Regions from separate parts of the Arthrobacter sp. Z4-13 genome, predicted to be linked through region 4. Evidence: riboswitches for the same ligand, from Rfam matches in the RefSeq annotation. Region 4 holds a riboswitch; each other region holds the start of a gene.
What was found. Region 4 has a riboswitch for thiamine pyrophosphate ahead of M1E07_RS18975 (ECF transporter S component). Riboswitches for the same ligand answer to the same signal wherever they lie in the genome.
Positions count from the first base shown of each region.

Region 1: it holds a riboswitch for thiamine pyrophosphate, as region 4 does, so the genes downstream of both, thiD (bifunctional hydroxymethylpyrimidine kinase/phosphomethylpyrimidine kinase) here and M1E07_RS18975 (ECF transporter S component) in region 4, are expected to answer to the same signal.
Region 2: it holds a riboswitch for thiamine pyrophosphate, as region 4 does, so the genes downstream of both, thiO (glycine oxidase ThiO) here and M1E07_RS18975 (ECF transporter S component) in region 4, are expected to answer to the same signal.
Region 3: it holds a riboswitch for thiamine pyrophosphate, as region 4 does, so the genes downstream of both, thiC (phosphomethylpyrimidine synthase ThiC) here and M1E07_RS18975 (ECF transporter S component) in region 4, are expected to answer to the same signal.

Region 1 covers NZ_CP096459.1:2,211,432-2,215,915, forward strand. Annotated here, with positions in the region: gene thiD (bifunctional hydroxymethylpyrimidine kinase/phosphomethylpyrimidine kinase) at 100-1,623, opposite strand; TPP riboswitch at 1,631-1,728, opposite strand; gene M1E07_RS11990 (Rne/Rng family ribonuclease) at 1,901-4,484, opposite strand, start outside.
Region 2 covers NZ_CP096459.1:2,624,686-2,629,169, reverse strand. Annotated here, with positions in the region: gene M1E07_RS13840 (RNB domain-containing ribonuclease) at 1-1,204, opposite strand, end outside; gene thiE (thiamine phosphate synthase) at 1,299-2,033, opposite strand; TPP riboswitch at 2,061-2,179, shown strand; gene thiO (glycine oxidase ThiO) at 2,172-3,461, shown strand; gene thiS (sulfur carrier protein ThiS) at 3,458-3,694, shown strand; gene M1E07_RS13820 (thiazole synthase) at 3,699-4,484, shown strand, end outside.
Region 3 covers NZ_CP096459.1:2,293,905-2,298,388, forward strand. Annotated here, with positions in the region: gene M1E07_RS12390 (VOC family protein) at 52-927, opposite strand; gene M1E07_RS12395 (amidohydrolase family protein) at 1,038-2,120, opposite strand; TPP riboswitch at 2,198-2,305, shown strand; gene thiC (phosphomethylpyrimidine synthase ThiC) at 2,300-4,132, shown strand; gene M1E07_RS12405 (alpha/beta hydrolase) at 4,129-4,484, opposite strand, start outside.
Region 4 covers NZ_CP096459.1:3,704,822-3,709,305, reverse strand. Annotated here, with positions in the region: gene M1E07_RS18990 (DUF4383 domain-containing protein) at 48-530, opposite strand; gene M1E07_RS18985 (hypothetical protein) at 657-866, opposite strand; gene M1E07_RS18980 (heme-degrading domain-containing protein) at 944-1,486, opposite strand; TPP riboswitch at 1,558-1,698, shown strand; gene M1E07_RS18975 (ECF transporter S component) at 1,753-2,376, shown strand; gene M1E07_RS18970 (ABC transporter ATP-binding protein) at 2,376-3,929, shown strand; gene M1E07_RS18965 (energy-coupling factor transporter transmembrane component T family protein) at 3,926-4,484, shown strand, end outside.

The sequences.
Region 1 (4,484 bases), 1.5 Mb from region 4:
AGGCTGGTCCCGGCGGGTTGACTGTGATAGCTACCACAGCTCAATTCCGGCGTCCGCACCGTGCCCCACCATAGTACCGGCCAGCCCGCCGGCAGGTGGTCAGGAATGGAGGCGCGGCGCGTCGAAGAAGTCCACTTCCAGCCTGCAGGACTGCTTAAACGCCGTGACCATGGCGGCCCGGTCCGCGGCGGAGGCCTTGCGCCCCGCTTCATCCACGATGGCAATGGCAGTGCGGGTGGCAGCTGCGAAGTCTTCGTCGGCGTAGGTGCGCAGCCAGTCCGCGTAGGGATGTGCCGAGGGTTCACCGGCGGCAACGAACTGGGTGTGGAGCGTGACACCAACCTCGGCGTACAGCCAGAAGCAGGGCAGGACTGCCGCCGCCAGGACCGCATAACTGCCCGACGCCGATGCCGCTGTCAGGTGGTCCACGTAGGACTTGGTCACGGGGCCCAGCCGGGGCTGGACCGTCCGCGTGCTTAGCCAGGAGCGGTGGAGCTCCGACTCGACTTCCAGGCACTGCCCGGCAGAAGCAGCCCAGAAGAGCTGCTCTGCCTCGGTGGGCGCCAACGCACTCGCCCTGGCCAGCACCCGCGAATACCCGTTGAGGTAGATGGCGTCCTGCGCAAGGTAGTAGGCAAACTCGTGCTCCTGCAGGCTGCCCGAGGCCAGGTTGCGGATGAAGTCCAAGGCATAGATATCGTCCAGGTCCTGCTGCGCCTCACCCCACAGTTGTGCCGCGAAGCTGCCTTCGGACGGCAGCGGCTGCAGGTGGTGGAAGTGGTGTACCGGCCCGTTTCCCGTTCCCACTTCCAGTGTTTCGGATGCCCTCAGTGCGCCGGCCAGCCAAGGTTTGACTTCCCGAAGTGATGCTTCCCAGTCCCCCCGCCGCGCTTGGGCGGTTGCCATGGCGGAGGACAGTGAACAGCCGGTGCCGTGGCTGTTCCGCGTTTTCAGCCGCTCCCCCGGCACCACCACCACTTCGTTGGACAGCAGGCCCTTGGTGTTGACCAGTGCATCCGGGCACTCCTCGCCGTCCAGGTGGCCGCCCTTGACCAGCACCGTTGCGCCGGTGGCAGCGGCAAGCGCGCGGCCCTGTTCCAATGCGCCGGCCCAGCTGTCCTGCAACTGCCCGCCAACGAGTATGGCGAGCTCCGCCAGGTTGGGCGTCACAAGGTGGGCCAGCGGCAGGAGCCTGCGCAGCGCCGCTTCCGCGGACTCGTGCAGGAGCCGGTCACCACTGGTGGCAACCATCACCGGGTCCAGGACCACGACGGCGGGGCGCACCTTCCGGAGCCACGCCCCCACCGCCTCGATCACGTCTGCGTTGCCCAGCATTCCGATTTTCACGGCGTCGATGCCGATGTCCTCACTGATCGCATCCAACTGCTCAGCCAGGAACGCTGCAGGGGGCACATGAACGGACCGGACCCCGCGCGTGTTCTGGGCGGTAAGGGCAGTGATGGCAGCCATCCCGTAGCCCCCGAGCGCGGCGATGCTCTTCAGGTCGGCCTGGATACCGGCCCCGCCGGAAGGATCCGAGCCGGCGATGGACAGGACCCGGGGTACCGACCGGCAAGGCATTGTTGCTGCCGCAGTGAAGGTTGCCGGGATGGCAGTGGGCATTACAGTAGTCGCAGACATGAGACATCCCTTCGCCGGTGCTAACCGGACAGGTTCAACGGGTGTGTATCTCAGCCGGCTCTCTGCGCGGCACCCCGTGTCAGTTCCCCAGCCTAGCTTTTTTGCCGGACACAGGCCGAAGGTGACACATTGCGACCGGGAGCCCTGCCCTTGGGATGTCCTGCTTTAGGTTCCGGCCGCACTGCACTTACTGGCGTTAAACACGGAATGCCCGGCCGGCCACTGCTGTGGCTGGCCGGGCATTCCGTGCTGCTGACTCTTAGAGCTCCGAGGCCGGAACCCCTACACCCAGGATGATGGGCGCCTCGGCGGGCTTTGTTGCCGCCTTCTCAATTCCGGTGTCTCCCCCGGTGCCGGCCGGTACCGGGGCCTTTGCCTCGTGGGTATGCCCCGTGCTGGCCGCCGCCACGCTTTCGTGATGCTGCACGGTGGTTTCGTTGGCAGCCCCCTGGGCACGGCTGGCACTGCGGTTGCGCCGCGGCCGCCGCTGCCGGGACTGCTCCAGCGTGTGGTCGGTGTAGTCCTTCGCCGGTGCTGCAGCAGCTGCCGCAGCAGGTGCCTGTGCGGGCTGCACCGGTTCCATGGGCCCCGCCGGCTCCTGCTCCGGTTCTGCCTGCTCGGGCTGGGCAACAGCGGCCGCGGGCTGGCCCAGGTGGGCGAACGCCTCGGCGAGTCGGTCCAGGGTCAGGGCCGGCTTCTGCTGCTGCTCTTCAGCATGCTCAACGAACGGCAGCACCACTTTCTCACCGCCGAAGGTGAGCACGGCAGCGTGACGCGCTTCGTCGTCGCGCTTTGCAGCCTCCGCTGCAGCAGCGGGGGCTGCAGCGGGCTGGTCTGCGGCCGCCTGCCTGGCTGCCGCCACTTCGTCGTCGTGCAGGTGGGCTGCATGCGCGGCGGCGGCAATGTTGGCAAGGGCCAGCCGGGTGGCCTCCGCCTTGGCGTGCCGCTCAGCGTCCGATGGGTCGGGCTGAACTGTGTGGACGTGCACGGCAGCTGCCGGGGCAACCTCAGGCTGCTGGCCGCCGCGGCCCCGCCGGCGCTTCCGGTCCGGACGTGCGCCCGGCTGGTTGCTGTCGATGCGCTGGGCGTCGGTCCGGTGGCTTTCGCTGCGGGCTTCGGGCCGGCTGTCGGACCGCTGGACGTGGTGCTCGGCAGCCACGATGTTGGCCCGCCGGTGCTCCACGGGGTCGTCGTGGGTGACCATGCCGCGGCCGGCGCACGTTTCGCACTGCTCTCCGAATACTTCCAGGAGCCCGGTGCCCATCCGCTTACGCGTCATCTGCACCAGGCCGAGTGACGTCACTTCGGCAACCTGGTGCTTGGTGCGGTCGCGTCCCAGGCATTCCACCATGCGCCGCAGAACGAGGTCGCGGTTGGATTCGAGGACCATGTCGATGAAGTCGATGACGATGATGCCGCCGATATCGCGGAGTCGGAGCTGGCGGACCACTTCTTCCGCAGCCTCGAGGTTGTTTTTGGTCACCGTCTCTTCGAGGTTGCCGCCGCTGCCGGTGAACTTGCCGGTGTTGACGTCCACCACGGTCATGGCTTCGGTACGGTCGATCACCAGCGAACCGCCGGACGGCAGGAAGACCTTCCGTTCCAGCGCCTTGTGGATCTGCTCGTCGATGCGCCAGGCAGCGAAAATGTCCTGGTCCTTGGTCCACTTCTCGAGCCGGCCCACCAGGTCCGGCGCCACGTAGGTAACGTACGCCTCGATGGTGTCCCAGGCTTCCTCCCCGGAGACGATCAGCTTGGAGAAGTCCTCGTTGAAGACGTCACGGACCACCTTGATGGTGAGGTCCGGTTCGCCGTAGAGCAGCTCCGGGGCAAGGATCTTGGTGGACTTCGACTGGCTTTCGATGCCTTCCCACTGCGCGCGCAGCCGGTTGATGTCGTGCGTCAGCTCTTCCTCGGAAGCGCCCTCGGCGGCGGTGCGGACGATGACGCCGGCCTGCTCGGGGAGGCGGTCCTTGAGGATGCGCTTGAGGCGGTTGCGTTCGACGTCGGGCAACTTGCGGGAGATGCCGGTCATGGAGCCGCCGGGCACGAACACCAGGTAGCGGCCGGGCAGGGAGATCTGGCTGGTCAGGCGGGCACCCTTGTGTCCCACGGGGTCCTTGGTCACCTGGACCAGAACGGTGTCGCCGGACTTGAGGGCGTTTTCGATACGGCGCTGCTTGCCCTCGAGGTTGACGGCTTCCCAGTTCACCTCACCGGCGTAGAGGACGGCGTTGCGGCCGCGGCCGATGTCCACGAAGGCGGCTTCCATGGAGGGCAGCACGTTCTGGACCTTGCCCAGGTACACGTTGCCGATCAGGGAGTCCTGCTGGGTTTTTGACACGAAGTGCTCGGCCAGGACACTGTCTTCAAGGACTGCGATCTGGATTCTGTCATCGCGCTGGCGCACAATCATCTGCCGGTCAACAGACTCGCGGCGGGCCAGGAACTCGGCCTCGGTGATGACAGTACGGCGGCGGCCGGTGTCACGGGACTCGCGCCGGCGCTGCTTCTTCGCCTCCAGGCGGGTGGATCCCTTGACGCTGGTGACGCGGTTGCTGACCGCCGGTTCGCTCACGGCGCGCGGTGCGCGGACGCGGGTGACCGTGTTGGGCGGATCGTCGTCTCCCCCGCCCGTCAGTTCAAGGTCCTGGTCACCACGGCGGCGGCGACGACGACGGCGGGACGTTACGCCCTCGCCTTCTTCGACCTGCCCGGCAGAATCATCGTCGGCGTCGTCCGATGCCTCGCCGTCAACACCCTCGGTGTCGTCGAGTTCGGCATCGGCTTCCCGCTCACCGATCCGGCTGCGTCCGCGGCGGCCACGGCCCCGGCGCCTGCGG
Region 2 (4,484 bases), 1.1 Mb from region 4:
TGCGCTCCATCCGCGACGCCAGCTGGTCCGAGCCGGCCATGATCTCCGGCAACGTTGGCAGGGCTTCGCGTGCCCAGCCCGGTACTTTGCCGCCGTTGCTCAAGGCCTCGCAGATGACCAGGACAAAGCGGTCCACCAGGCGGCGCAACGGGGCAGTTGTATGCGCGTAGGCGGCGCCGATGGCGGACTGGACTCCGTCTTCCGGCACGGATCCGTCAAAGGCGGTGTAGGCGGCTCCGCGGAACAGCATGCCGGCGGAGTGCATGATGGCCAACTGCCGGGGATCTGTTGGGTCCAGGCTCCGCAGGTATTCCCCGTAACTGACTTCACCGTCCCAGGGCTTTCCCAAGGCTTCGGTCTGCAGCCGGAAATGGTTCAAAGAACGCTCATCCGGGGACGGCATGGTGCGCAGGATACCGACCTTCCCCGCGAGCATGAGCCGGGCGGCCGCCATTCCGGTCATCAACGAGATCTGCGCATTCCAGTCCTCAACGGGAAGCTGGGGAGCGGCGTCAATCCGGTAGCCGCCGTCGGGCAGTTGGACGATCTCCTGATCGGGCATGTTCAAGCTGGCGCCGCCGCGGGCCCGCTCCAGCTCCACACGCTTGAGCCCCACCTCTCTAAGGAGCCGCAGCACCGGCGGGGCTGTGCCGTCGTCGAGCTGCGCCTGCGCGCCCTTGTAGCTGAGCTTGGCCCGGCTGCGGATACGTGCCCGCCTGACGGCGGCGGACCTGACCTCGGCGGCGTTGTCGAGGCGGAAATCCCAGACGAATGCAGAGCAGTCCTGGCCAGGAAGGAGACTGCCGGCCTGTTCGCTGATAATTTCCGGATGCAGCGGGATCCGCCCGTCGGGGGCGTAGAACGTTTGCCCGCGGCGGCGTGTTTCCGCGTCCAGAGGTCCGCCGGGGGTAACGAACGCAGGCACGTCCGCGATGGCGTAGAGCACGTGGTAACCGTCGGCGTCCGGCTCTAGGAACAGTGCCTGGTCCAGGTCGGTGGAGGACGCGGGATCGATGGTGACGAACTCGACGGCGGTCAGGTCGTAGGCGGGCAGCTGCAGGGATTCCACGGCCGCTTTTGCGTCAGCCACCGCCTCCTCAGGGTAGGCGCCGGGCAGCTCCAGCTCGGCCCGCAGCGCACCGAGCGCCGCCTCGAGCGCGTTCTTGTGCTCGTGGACGTTGGGAGCCAGCCGATGGTGTGACACGAAAATCAGCCTAACTCGAATTCCGTTGATAATGCAGGCACCCGGGCCGTGAGCGGCACAGGGTAAGGCGCCGCGTAAGGCCGCGTAAGGAGGGTCAGGAACCGGCGGCGTCCAGGGCGGCGAGCAGTGCAGCGGCGGCGGCTGTTGGATCACTGGCTTCCGTGATGGCGCGCACCACCACAATCCTGCGCGCGCCCGCATGCACCACCTGCTCCACGTTGCCGTGGTCAATGCCGCCGATCGCGAACCAGGGTACGCCGCCGTCGAACTGTCCTTCGCGCCCGCCCAGGCGTGCAGCTTCGGCGGCGTACTCCACCAACTCGATGCCAACTGCTGCCCGCCCGGGCTTGGTGGGGGTGGCCCACACCGGGCCTACGCAGAAGTAGTCCAGCCCTGCGGGGGCCGAGGCTGCCGCCAGTGCGGCGTCCACCTGCGCCGGGCTGTGGCTGGAAAGGCCAATGGCGGCGTTGCCGTTGAGCAGGGTTCGGGCAGCAGCCAGGGGCAGGTCTTTTTGGCCGATGTGGAAGACCGGTGCGCCGGACAGTACAGCGATGTCCGCACGGTCGTTGACTGCCCACAGCCGGCCGTGCCGTTCCGCCGCTTCCTTGAGCACAGCCAGGAGTTCCAGTTCCTCGGCTGCCTCGATGGTCATGTCCCTCAGCTGGATAATGTCCACCCCGCCGGCGAAGGCGGCATCAACGAACTGCCCGAAGTCGCCGCGGTCCTTCCGTGCGTCGGTGCAGAGGTAGAGGCGGGCGGCGTGGAGGCCGTTGCTGACCTTGGCGCTGCCGAGGACATCGGAGCCGGCGGGGGTGTGGGACACATTCATGGAGAAAAGCCTAGTTCCTCTACACTTGCCTCGTACTGCGGGAGCCCGCGGCAGCTGTCACAAAGCGCCGGGCTGAGAGGGCGTCAGAGCCGACCGCTTGACCTGATCCGGTTAATGCCGGCGTAGGGAAGGAGATACATGGGCGCACCATCCGACAGCCCTTCGAGCAGCCTGCCCAGGCACGCGGACAACATCATCCATGCGGACGTGGCAGTCATCGGCGGCGGAGTTATCGGCCACAGCATCGCCTGGGAGGCGAAGCGCTCCGGCCGCACGGTGGTGGTCATCGACGACGCACCGGGTTCGGGGGCCAGTTGGGCTGCCGCCGGGATGCTTGCTCCCGTCAGCGAGCTGCACTACCAGGAGGAGGATCTCCTGGAACTCATGCTGGACGCCTCGGCCCGCTGGCCGGGTTACGTCGCCGGACTGGCGGCAGCATCAGGGGCAGATCCGGGATACATCACGACGCCGACCCTTGCCGTCGGTGCCGACGCCGCCGACCGACGGGCACTGATGGACCTGCGCGCAGTCCAGCAGGCAAACGGCCTTTCCGTTGAACCGCTGACCGTCCGGACCGCGCGGCAGCGCGAGCCCCTGCTGAGTCCCGGGATTGCCTGCGCGCTCGATACCCCTGCAGACCATCAGGTGGATCCGCGGCTGCTGGTGGCCTGCCTGCAGGCGGCCTTGGCGGACGACGACGGCAGTCACACTTATGCGGTCCGTGCCAACGCTGCTGGGCTGTTGTGGCAGGACGGAGCTGTTGCCGGCGTACGCCTGGCTGGCGGGGGAACCGTGCTGGCCGCCGAAACGGTAGTGGCTAACGGGCTGCACGCGGCAGCGCTGGAAGCACTGCCCGAAGATTTGCACCTGCCGCTGCGGCCCGTCTACGGGGACATCCTGCGCCTCGCAGTTCCCCATCACTTGCAGCCTCTGGTGATGTCCACCGTCCGCGGGCTGGTGCACGGCTTCCCGGTCTATATCGTGCCCCGCCGGGACGGCACAGTGGTGATTGGGGCAACCCAGCGTGAGGATTCGCCGTCGGCCGCCGATGCCGTGTCCGCCGGGGGCGTGTACCAGCTCCTCCGCGACGCGCAGGTGCTGGTCCCCGCCGTCGCCGAACTTGAACTGCTGGAATCCACAGCCCGGGCCCGCCCCGGAACCCCGGACAACGCACCTCTGCTGGGGCGGGTGCCCGTGGCGGGCGGGGAGGCCCGGGACTCCGAATACATTGCCGGCCTCATCATCGCCACCGGGTTCTTCAGACACGGGGTCCTGCTGGCGCCGGCCGCCGCCGCCGTCTGCCGGGAACTCCTGGACGGGCGCCAGGACCCCCGATGGGCGGCCTTCAATCCAGGCCGCTTTTCCGGCACCAGCCACCCGCCCACCGCCCGCCTTAGCCACACACCGCCAGCAAAGGAAACAGCATGAACATCACCTTGAACGGAAGCCGGCACCTTGTGCCCGAGGGTACCTCCATCACCGTGCTCGTCAGCCAGGTCACCGGGCGCCCCCTCGGAGCCGACGGCCAGGCCGCCGACGGCGGGAAACTGGGCGTGGCCGTGGCCCACAATTCCCAGGTAGTGCCGCGCAGCCAGTGGTTCGCCACCGCGCTCGCCGACGGCGACGACATTGAGCTCCTCACGGCAGTGCAGGGAGGCTGACACGATGACCGAAACCATCACTACCCCCAGCATGGCCGGCCACGACGATCCGCTGGTGATTGACGGCGTCGCACTGACCTCCCGGCTCATCATGGGCACCGGCGGTGCGCCGAGCCTTGACGGCCTGGGCGCCGCCCTCCTGGCCTCCGGTACCGGATTGACCACGGTGGCCATGCGGCGGTATTCCACCGCGGAGACGGGCTCGCTCTTCCAGCTGCTTGTGGATCACGGCATCCGTGTGTTGCCCAACACGGCGGGCTGCTTCACTGCGCGGGACGCCGTGCTGACCGCCGAACTGGCCCGTGAGGCACTGGAAACCGACTGGGTAAAGCTGGAAGTCATCGCCGACGAACAAACCCTGCTGCCGGACGCCGTCGAACTGGTGGACGCCACGGAACAACTCGTCAACAGGGGCTTCAAGGTTTTTGCGTACACCAATGACGACCCCGTCCTTGCGCTGCGGCTCGAGAACCTCGGAGCCACCGCAGTCATGCCGCTCGGGGCGCCGATCGGCACGGGACTGGGCATCCTGAATCCGCACAACATTGAGCTGATTGTGTCCAGGGCCTCGGTGCCGGTGGTTTTGGACGCCGGCATCGGCACTGCCTCGGATGCCGCCCTGGCTATGGAGCTGGGCTGCGATGCCGTGCTGCTGGCCACGGCCGTGACCCGGGCGCAGAACCCTGCCCTGATGGGGGAGGCCTTCAAACACGCGGTGATCGCCGGTAGGCTGGCCAAGACGGCCGGCAGGATACCGCGCCGTGAACATGCACTGGCGTCCTCGGCCATG
Region 3 (4,484 bases), 1.4 Mb from region 4:
GTTCGGCTTCAGCCTAGTACACGGGCCGGCGCTGGTCCGGGTGCGCCAGTGTCAGCGCACCGCCACCCGGATCCTGTTGCGCCACGGGTCCTCGAACTGCAGTTCGGCGCCAGTATGCTGCACCGGCAGCCCGGCGACCTTCAGCCGGTCCGCGAGCGCCCCGACGTCGTCTCCTGACGGCACTTCGATGAGCACCTCGCCGAGGCCGAGCGTGTCCTTGCGGGGGCCGGCGCCGCGGCTGTTCCAGACATTCATGGCCATGTGGTGGTGGTAGCCGCCGGCAGAGACAAACAATGCCTGCCCATGCCAGCCGGCGGTCTTTTCAAACCCGAGGATTCCTACATAGAAGTCCCTGGCCGACTGGACGTCGCCCACCTGGAGGTGGACATGGCCCACCCCCGCCACGCTTCCGCGCTGGCGCTCGAGGGAATCTTCGGTGAGGTGCTGCTCCAGGTAGCGCTGGGGCGGCAGCGCCAGGCTGTCCATGACCACGTCCGCACCATTCCAGGACCAGTTGCTCCGCGGCCGGTCCCAGTAGAGCTCAATGCCGTTGCCTTCAGGGTCGTTGAAGTAGAAGGCCTCGCTGACGAGGTGGTCGGCGCTGCCCGTGAAAAAGCGGGGCTCGAACCGGGCGGCGGTGGCGATGGTGGCTGCGAGGTCTGCCTGGTTCTCAAAAAGCAGCGCCGTATGGAAAAGGCCGGCCTCTCCCCTGCCCGGGAGGTTCAGCCCGGGAGCGGGCGCAAGGTGGACCAGGGGCTTCTGCAGGCGGCCGAGGTAGATTCCGCCGTCCTGTTCGGCGACAACCTCAAGCCCCAGGGCCCGCTGGTAGTAATCGGTCATGACCTTCATGTCGCCGACCTTGAGCATCACGGTGCCCATGGTGAGGTCGGCGGGAAGAAGGTCCTGGCTGGCGGCATCTGCAGTCATGTGGAAACTCCCGGTGCTGGGGCCCTTCGGGGTGGGGGCCTATGACTATTAAAATTACTTGAAGCTTCAATTTATTCCAAGTGCCACAAAAATTCCTCCCGGTGGGGGCATCAAGGAAGGACGCGGCCTCCCAGCACCACGTGCGCCAGCCCGCTGACAGTCTCCGGAACCCTTCGTGGATCCTCCCGGCACAGCACGACGTCGGCGCGGGCTCCCTCCTGCAGGCCCTCAGCGCCCAGCCACTCGCGGGCGCCCCAGCAGGCGGCGTCGAGCGCAGCGGGCATCGGAAGCCCTGCAGAGTGGAGGGCAAGGATCTCATCGGCGATCCTGCCGTGCCGTATGACGCTGCCGGCATCGGTGCCGGCATAGATCTGCACGCCTGCCTCGTAGGCCTCCAGCACCCGCTCGGCCCGGCGCTCCCACAGTGCGCGCATGTGTGCGGCGTACCGGGGAAACTTCGGCTCCGCCTGTGCGGCGATGTCCGGAAACGTGGCGATGTTGATGAGGGTGGGAACGATGGGGACGCCCTGCTCCACAAACCGCGGAAGGTGCCGCGGCAGGAGCCCGGTGGCGTGTTCGATGCAGTCGATGCCCGCGTCCAGCATCTGGTCCAGGGTGTCTTCGGCGAAGCAATGCGCGGTGATCCGGGCCCCTTCCTCGTGCACCGCCTGGACAGCGTCCTTAACGACGGCGGCGGGAAACGACGGCGCCAGGTCACCGGCGCCGCGGTCGATCCAGTCCCCCACAAGCTTGACCCAGCCGTCGCCGTCACGGGCCTGCTTCCGGACGGCTTCGACCAGGCCCTCCGGTTCCACTTCCTCAGCGAAACCCCGCAAATATCGGCCGGTCCTGGCCACATGCCTGCCGGCCCGGATCAGCACCGGGGCGTCGCGGCTGTCCTGCAGGAAGCGGGTGTCGGCAGGGGAACCGGCGTCCCGGGCCAGCAGTGTGCCGGCGTTCAGGTCGGCGCGGGCCTGTTCCTCCGCCGTCGCAGGATCCACAGCGCCGCCCGGTCCCAGCCCGATATGGCAGTGGGCATCAACGAACCCCGGAAGCACCCAGCCGTCCAGGATCCGTTCCGGAACGTGCTGCGGGCGGGTGAAGGTCAACAGCCCGTCAACGGACCACAATCCCCGCCGCACGGTGTTCGGCCCGGTCAGCACCGGTCCGCTGAATTCGATAATTTCCGGCATTGGGCTCCTCTTCCTCGCCAGTCAGGCTAGCACCGGCAATGTGACAAGCCCCTCCCGGACGGCTGTGGTAGCTTCATTCCTGACCACACGGGTGCCCCTGCAGGGGCTGAGATCGGGCTGACGCAGCCTGCGACCGTTGAACCTGTCCGGGTAATGCCGGCGAAGGAAGTGAGTATTCCTTGAGTACACCAAAAACACAGCTGGCCCCTGCCCACATTCCGTCCGGCACGGGAGGCGGCCAGGACCAGCCTCCTGTCACCCAGTCGCTGAAGTCCCATTCCCTGGCCTTCATCGAGGATGCGCAGTCAGGCATCCGGGTTCCCGTCACCGAGATAGCCCTGGAGCCTTCGCCCGACGGCGGGGCCAACGGCCCGTTCCGTACCTACCGGACGGCCGGCCCGGGAAGCGATCCCGTCCGTGGCCTCAATCCCTTCCGGGCAGAGTGGATAGCAGTACGCGGGGATACGGAAACCTACGGCGGGAGGGGACGGAACCTGCTCGACGACGGCCGCTCGGCTGTCCGCCGCGGCGCCGCCAGCGCGGAGTGGAAGGGCGCACCGCCGGTGCCCCGCCGCGCCGTTGAAGGCAGGACGGTGACGCAGATGCACTATGCACGGCAGGGCATCATCACTCCGGAAATGCGTTTCGTGGCCCTGCGGGAGAACTGCGATGTGGAACTGGTCCGCAGCGAACTGGCCGCCGGCAGGGCGATCATTCCGAACAACATCAACCATCCTGAGTCAGAACCCATGATCATCGGCAAGGCCTTCCTGGTGAAGATCAACGCCAACATCGGCAACTCGGCCGTCACCAGTTCCATCGCGGAAGAAGTGGACAAGCTGCAGTGGGCAACCCAATGGGGCGCTGACACCGTCATGGACCTGTCCACCGGCGATGACATCCACACCACCAGGGAATGGATCATCCGCAACTCGCCGGTTCCGATCGGCACCGTCCCCATCTACCAGGCCCTTGAGAAGGTCAACGGCGAAGCTAATGCCCTGACCTGGGAGATTTTCCGCGATACCGTCATCGAGCAGTGCGAACAGGGCGTGGACTATATGACCATCCACGCCGGCGTCCTGCTCCGGTACGTTCCCCTGACCGCCAACCGGGTGACCGGCATCGTGTCGCGCGGCGGTTCGATTATGGCCGGCTGGTGCCTGGCACATCACCGGGAAAACTTCCTCTACACGCACTTCGACGAGCTCTGCGAAATCTTCGCCAGGTACGACGTCGCGTTTTCGCTGGGGGACGGCCTGCGGCCGGGTGCGACGGCGGACGCCAACGATGCCGCGCAGTTTGCCGAGTTGGACACACTGGCCGAGCTGACGCAGCGCGCCTGGGAATATGACGTTCAGGTGATGGTGGAGGGCCCCGGCCACATTCCGTTCCACCTGGTCCGTGAAAACGTCGAACGCCAGCAGGAGCTGTGCAAGGGAGCGCCCTTCTACACTCTGGGGCCGCTGGTTACCGACGTGGCTCCGGGGTATGACCACATCACCTCGGCTATAGGCGCCACGGAGATCGCCCGCTACGGCACCGCGATGCTGTGCTACGTCACCCCCAAGGAACATCTTGGCCTGCCCAACAAGGACGACGTCAAAACAGGGGTGATCACGTACAAGATCGCGGCGCACGCAGCAGACCTCGCCAAAGGCCACCCGGGTGCGCACGAACGCGATGACGCGCTGTCCAAAGCACGCTTCGAATTCCGCTGGCGGGACCAGTTCGCGTTGTCCCTTGATCCAGTGACGGCCGAGGCCTTCCACGACGAGACCCTCCCTGCCGAACCTGCCAAGACCGCGCACTTCTGCTCCATGTGCGGTCCCAAGTTCTGCTCCATGAGGATCAGCCAGGATATCCGGGACGAATACGGTTCAGCGGAGTCGCAGGCTGCCCTGGCTGAGATGGCCTCGGGCATGAGGGGCAAGAGCCAGGAGTTCCTGGCTGCCGGCGGCAAGGTCTACCTGCCCGAACCACTCGTCGCCGCCGGACCTCAGGGCCTTTAAGAAGCCCGTGCTGACTGGACCCGGCTGACGTCGCTGATGAATGAGCGGATGATGCGGTCGCCTTCGAGGGAGTCGTGGGGCCGGTGCCCTCCCGCCGCCGTCAGGTGCAGGGCGCCGGTTTCCCGCAGGTACCCGGCGATTTCCTCGTAGAGCGGCTCCCATCCCCCGGTCAGGACAAGGGTGGGAACGCCGGGCACGATGTGCAGCGGGGCGTCCCAGGAGGGGGCCTGAAGCCGGAGCCGCCTGGCGGAACGCTTCTCCTCCGCCGTGGCCGGCTGCTGCAGGTCCGTAGCGTAGACCCTGCGGACGAATTCGCGCTGGAAATCCTGGTCGTTCATTTGGTGCCGGACGT
Region 4 (4,484 bases):
CGGTGCTGCCGGTGCTGCGCCGTCGACGGTGGCGGCTTCGGTTAAGGCTAAGCGTTCAGGTCGCGTCCGCGGTTGCGCCGCGGGGTGGCCGGCGGGGTGGTCCGCGGGGACAGCATGATGGCCAGGACGATCATGGCCAGCCCCAGGGCCAGGTGCAGCCAGTTGTCGGCGCCGTTGACGGGGACGAAGTTGGCGGGTGTTTCATCGCCCACCAAGAGCCCGTACAGCCAGAGGACCAGGTAAACGACGCCCCCGTAGGTGAGGAAGCTCCTTGCCTGCTGATGGGTCCGGGCAAGCAGCAGTCCGGCCGCCCCGAACGCCAGGTGCACGATGTTGTGCAGGGCGGACACCTGGAAGACGCCCAATAACAAGGCTTTCGAACCGTGGCCGGCCATGCCCAATGATTCGTAGTTACTGGTGATCCCAGGGATGAATCCAAGGACACCTACCAGCAGGAAGAGGACGCCCGTTGCGAGCGCAGCCTTCTGCAGGCCCGTCCTCGCTCCGGTGGCCCGGGTGCTGACTGTCATGACCTGTCTCCTCAAAAGCCGGGAGACAACATAGTAAGCATGATTACTAACTTAAGCTAAGTGCGGTGGTCATCCTGCTGTTGCTGCCCGCCGCTGCCCGCAGCTTTCGCAGGCCGCTGGTGGCGCTCAACCCTCCGGAGTGGTCCACACGTAAGGGTTTACATGGTGCCCACCGTGGCGGCCGTGCTCGTACCCTTGCTGCCAGGCCTTGCCCACGGCGGACACCAGTTCCGCCAGCAGGGGATAGTAGGGGTGGTCCGGGCCAATATAGATCATTTCCTCCGCGGCCTTGTCCACTGCCGCCTGCACCTGGTTTTCGGCTGCATTACTGGGCATGGCGCCCCTCCTGTTTGGAACTTCGCCGTTTCGAATGTACTCCAGGCATATTGAGGGTCCATCGCGCCGGCCTGTCCTCAGTCCGTGCGCATGGAGCTGAGGATCTCGCGCAGGGCCTGTACCACCAGTTCATGGTCCTGCACCTGGGGAAGCCCCGAAACAGTCACCGTTGCGACCGCGCCCACCCCAGCGACGTACACGGGGAAGGAACCCCCGTGTGCCGCATACCGGGTCTGATCGAACCAGCCCTGGTCTTCGATCCGTCCGCCGCGGAGCCGGGCGCGCAGCCCCACCAGCAGGGAGGGCACCTCATACCTGGCGGCCGTGCGCTGCTTGGCGCGGATCCAGTGCCCGTTGTCCGGGGTGGCGCCGGCCAGGGCAACGTGGAACAGGACCTGCTCACCCTTGGTGATGTCTATCGCGATGGGGAACTGGCCTTCCTTGCCCAGCTCCACGAGCAGCAGCCCCAGGTTCAGTGCGTCGTCCATGGAGAACGCTGGAAGCTGGAGCTCCCGGATTTCACCCTCGATCCGGGCGATAAGTGCTTGCAGGGATCCTTCCGGCTGGATGGCATCGGAATCCGGATCGAACTCAGTCACATGCGGGGAATTGGCAGTCATGGCCCACAATCTACCCCCCTCCGGTGTAAACTGGACCCCGCCTGCAAGGGCAATTATTTACCCACAGAATCATTCAACGACAGGGGAGCGCCGCCGTCGGGCATCACTGGCAAAGCCAGGATCCGCAGGTGGGCGCTGAGAGTGCGGACAGCCGCAGACCCTCGAACCTGATCCGGTTAGTACCGGCGCAAGGGAGTCGAGTTCTCGAAGCACCGCAGCGGCGTGCCGTTGCCGTGCTTTCCCCTCCTGTTCCTCAGGAGGATCGCATGGCAACAACAGCAGTAAAGAAGACCACCAGCAAGTCCTGGCGCGTCGTGGACATCGTGGTGGCGGCCTTGATCGCCATCGCCGGCGGCGTCATCTTCTGGGCATGGTCCCAGGGGGCTAACGCAGTCTCAGCCCCCATGAACGCCGTATACCCGCCTTTGACCGGCCTGATCGCCGGCGGATGGATGATCCCGGCGGTGCTGGGCATGCTCATCATCCGCAAGCCGGGCGCCGCGCTGTTCTGCGAGACCGTCGCCGCCACCGGTGAGCTGCTGATGGGGTCGCAGTACGGCGCCTCCGTGCTGTTCTCCGGGTTTGTCCAGGGCCTGGGCGCCGAGATCATCTTCGCGATCTTTGTGTACCGGAAGTTCAACCTGCCGGTAGCCCTGCTCGCGGGCGCCGCTGCCGGGCTTTTCTGCGGCCTGAATGACTCCTTCGCGCCCTGGGGCTGGAACATCGCCTACTCCGGCGGGGACAAGCTGGCTTACATCATCGTCACCGCGATTTCCGGTGCCGTGATCGCCGGAGCCCTGTCCTGGATCGCCACCCGCGGCTTGGCCAAGACCGGAGTCCTGAGTTCCTTTGCGTCGCGCAAGGCAGCAACGGAGCCCGTCTTTTCCTGATGACTGCTCCTTCCCTCTCCGGCGCTGCGGTGGCGGCGCGGCCGGCTGCAGTCACCGCCAGGGGCTGGGGCTGGCGGCATGCCGGGCGCTCCAAACCTGCTGTCCGTGCCCTTGACCTGGACATCCAGCCGGGGGAGCGAGTGCTCCTGCTGGGCCCGTCCGGCGCAGGCAAGTCCACGCTCCTCCACGCTCTGGCTGGGGTGCTGGGGGACGCACATGACGACGACGAGGCCGGCGATTCCGATGAGTCCGGTTCGCTGCTGATCGACGGCGCCTCCCCCCGGGAGCAGCGCGGCCGGGCCGGGCTGATGCAGCAGGACCCGGAGACCCAGGTTGTCCTCTCGCGCGTAGGTGACGACGTCGCCTTCGGCGCCGAGAACCTTGCCGTGCCCCGCGGTGATATCTGGGCCCGCGTGCACGAGGCGCTGGACGACGTCGGGCTTTCCCACCTGCCGCTGGACCACCCGACGTCGGCCCTCTCCGGCGGGCAGAAACAGCGGCTCGCGCTCGCCGGCATCCTTGCCATGCGGCCCGGGCTGATCCTCCTTGACGAGCCGACGGCCAACCTGGACCCCGCAGGGGTTCTGGAGGTGCGCGACGCCGTTGGCCGTTGCCTCGACAAAACCGGGGCAACGTTGGTGGTGGTGGAGCACCGCGTGGCCGTGTGGAAGGACCTGGTAGACCGCATCGTGGTGCTGCAACCCGGCTCGGCCGCCGATCCGGCTGTGCTGTTGGACGGGGCGCCGGACCAGGTCCTCAGCGAAGCCCGGAACATGCTCACTGCGGCCGGGGTCTGGGTGCCTGGCTATGTTCCGGCTACCCGCCTCCGGGCGGCGGGTCCTGCTTCCGGTACTGAAGACCTGCTGCTGGCCGCGGAGGAACTGGCTGTATCGCGGGAACGCGCCCGCCGCAAGGGCTTTCGCAAAGTGCAGCCGGTGCCCGTACAGCAGGGCATTTCCGCCCAGGTCCGCGCAGGGCAGGCGCTGGCCATCACCGGGCCCAATGGAGCAGGAAAATCCACGTTTGCGCTGACCCTCGCCGGGCTGCTGGAGCCTGTCGCCGGCAAGGTTTCCGCCACCCTGCCGCTCAGCCGCGGCGCGGGAATTGACCCGTATCGGTGGAAGGCAGAGCAGCTGATTGAGCGTGTGGGCACGGTGTTCCAGGAACCCGAGCACCAGTTCGTCACCGGAAATGTGCTGGACGAACTGCGCTTTGGCCCGCGGCACCTTGGGCACGGCGAGGAGCGCGTTGACGAACTGCTGGCGCGGCTCCGGCTCACCGAACTCGTTGACGCGAACCCCTATACGCTGTCGGGCGGCGAGAAACGGCGGCTCTCCGTAGCCACCGTTCTGGCCGCGCATCCGCAGGTCCTGGTCCTGGATGAACCCACCTTCGGGCAGGACGCCAACACCTGGGCGGAGCTGGCATCATTCCTTTCCGAACTCCTGGACGCCGGCACCGCCGTAGTGTCCGTGACGCACGACGCCGAATTCACTGCGGCGCTGGGCGGAGCGGAACTGCGTTTGGCGGCAGCGGCGGCGGTGGCACCGTGAGGCAGGAGCTGAACCTGCACGGCAACAGCGCCCTGCTGACCCGCGCCAACCCGCTGAGCAAGTTCGCCGCCGTCTTCCTGATCACCGCAGTCCTGGCGCTCTCCATCGACTGGGTGTCCGCTTCCGTGGCGCTGGTCTTTGAGTTCCTGCTGTTCCCGTTGGCGGGCCTCACCCTGACGCTGCTGTGGCAGCGGGGGTGGCCGCTGATCCTCGCCGCAGCTGTCGGCGGCTGGAGTACTTCCATCCTGGCTGCAGACAGCGGAAAGACGCTGGTCGACGTCGGCATTTGGACCATGAGCGAAGGCTCGCTGGAGCTGGGGGCCGGGTTTATGCTGCGTGGCCTGGCAATTGCGCTCCCGGCGGTGCTGTTGATGAGCTGCACGGATCCCACAGATTTAGCCGACGCGTTGGCGCAGAAGGCGCGCCTTCCGCACAGGTTTGTGCTGGGAACCCTGGCCGCCATGCGCTTGGTGGGGCTGATGGCGGAGGAGTGGCAAACAATCGGGATGGCCCGCCGCGCCCGGGGCGTCGGTTCCCGCGGCAGTGCTGTACAAC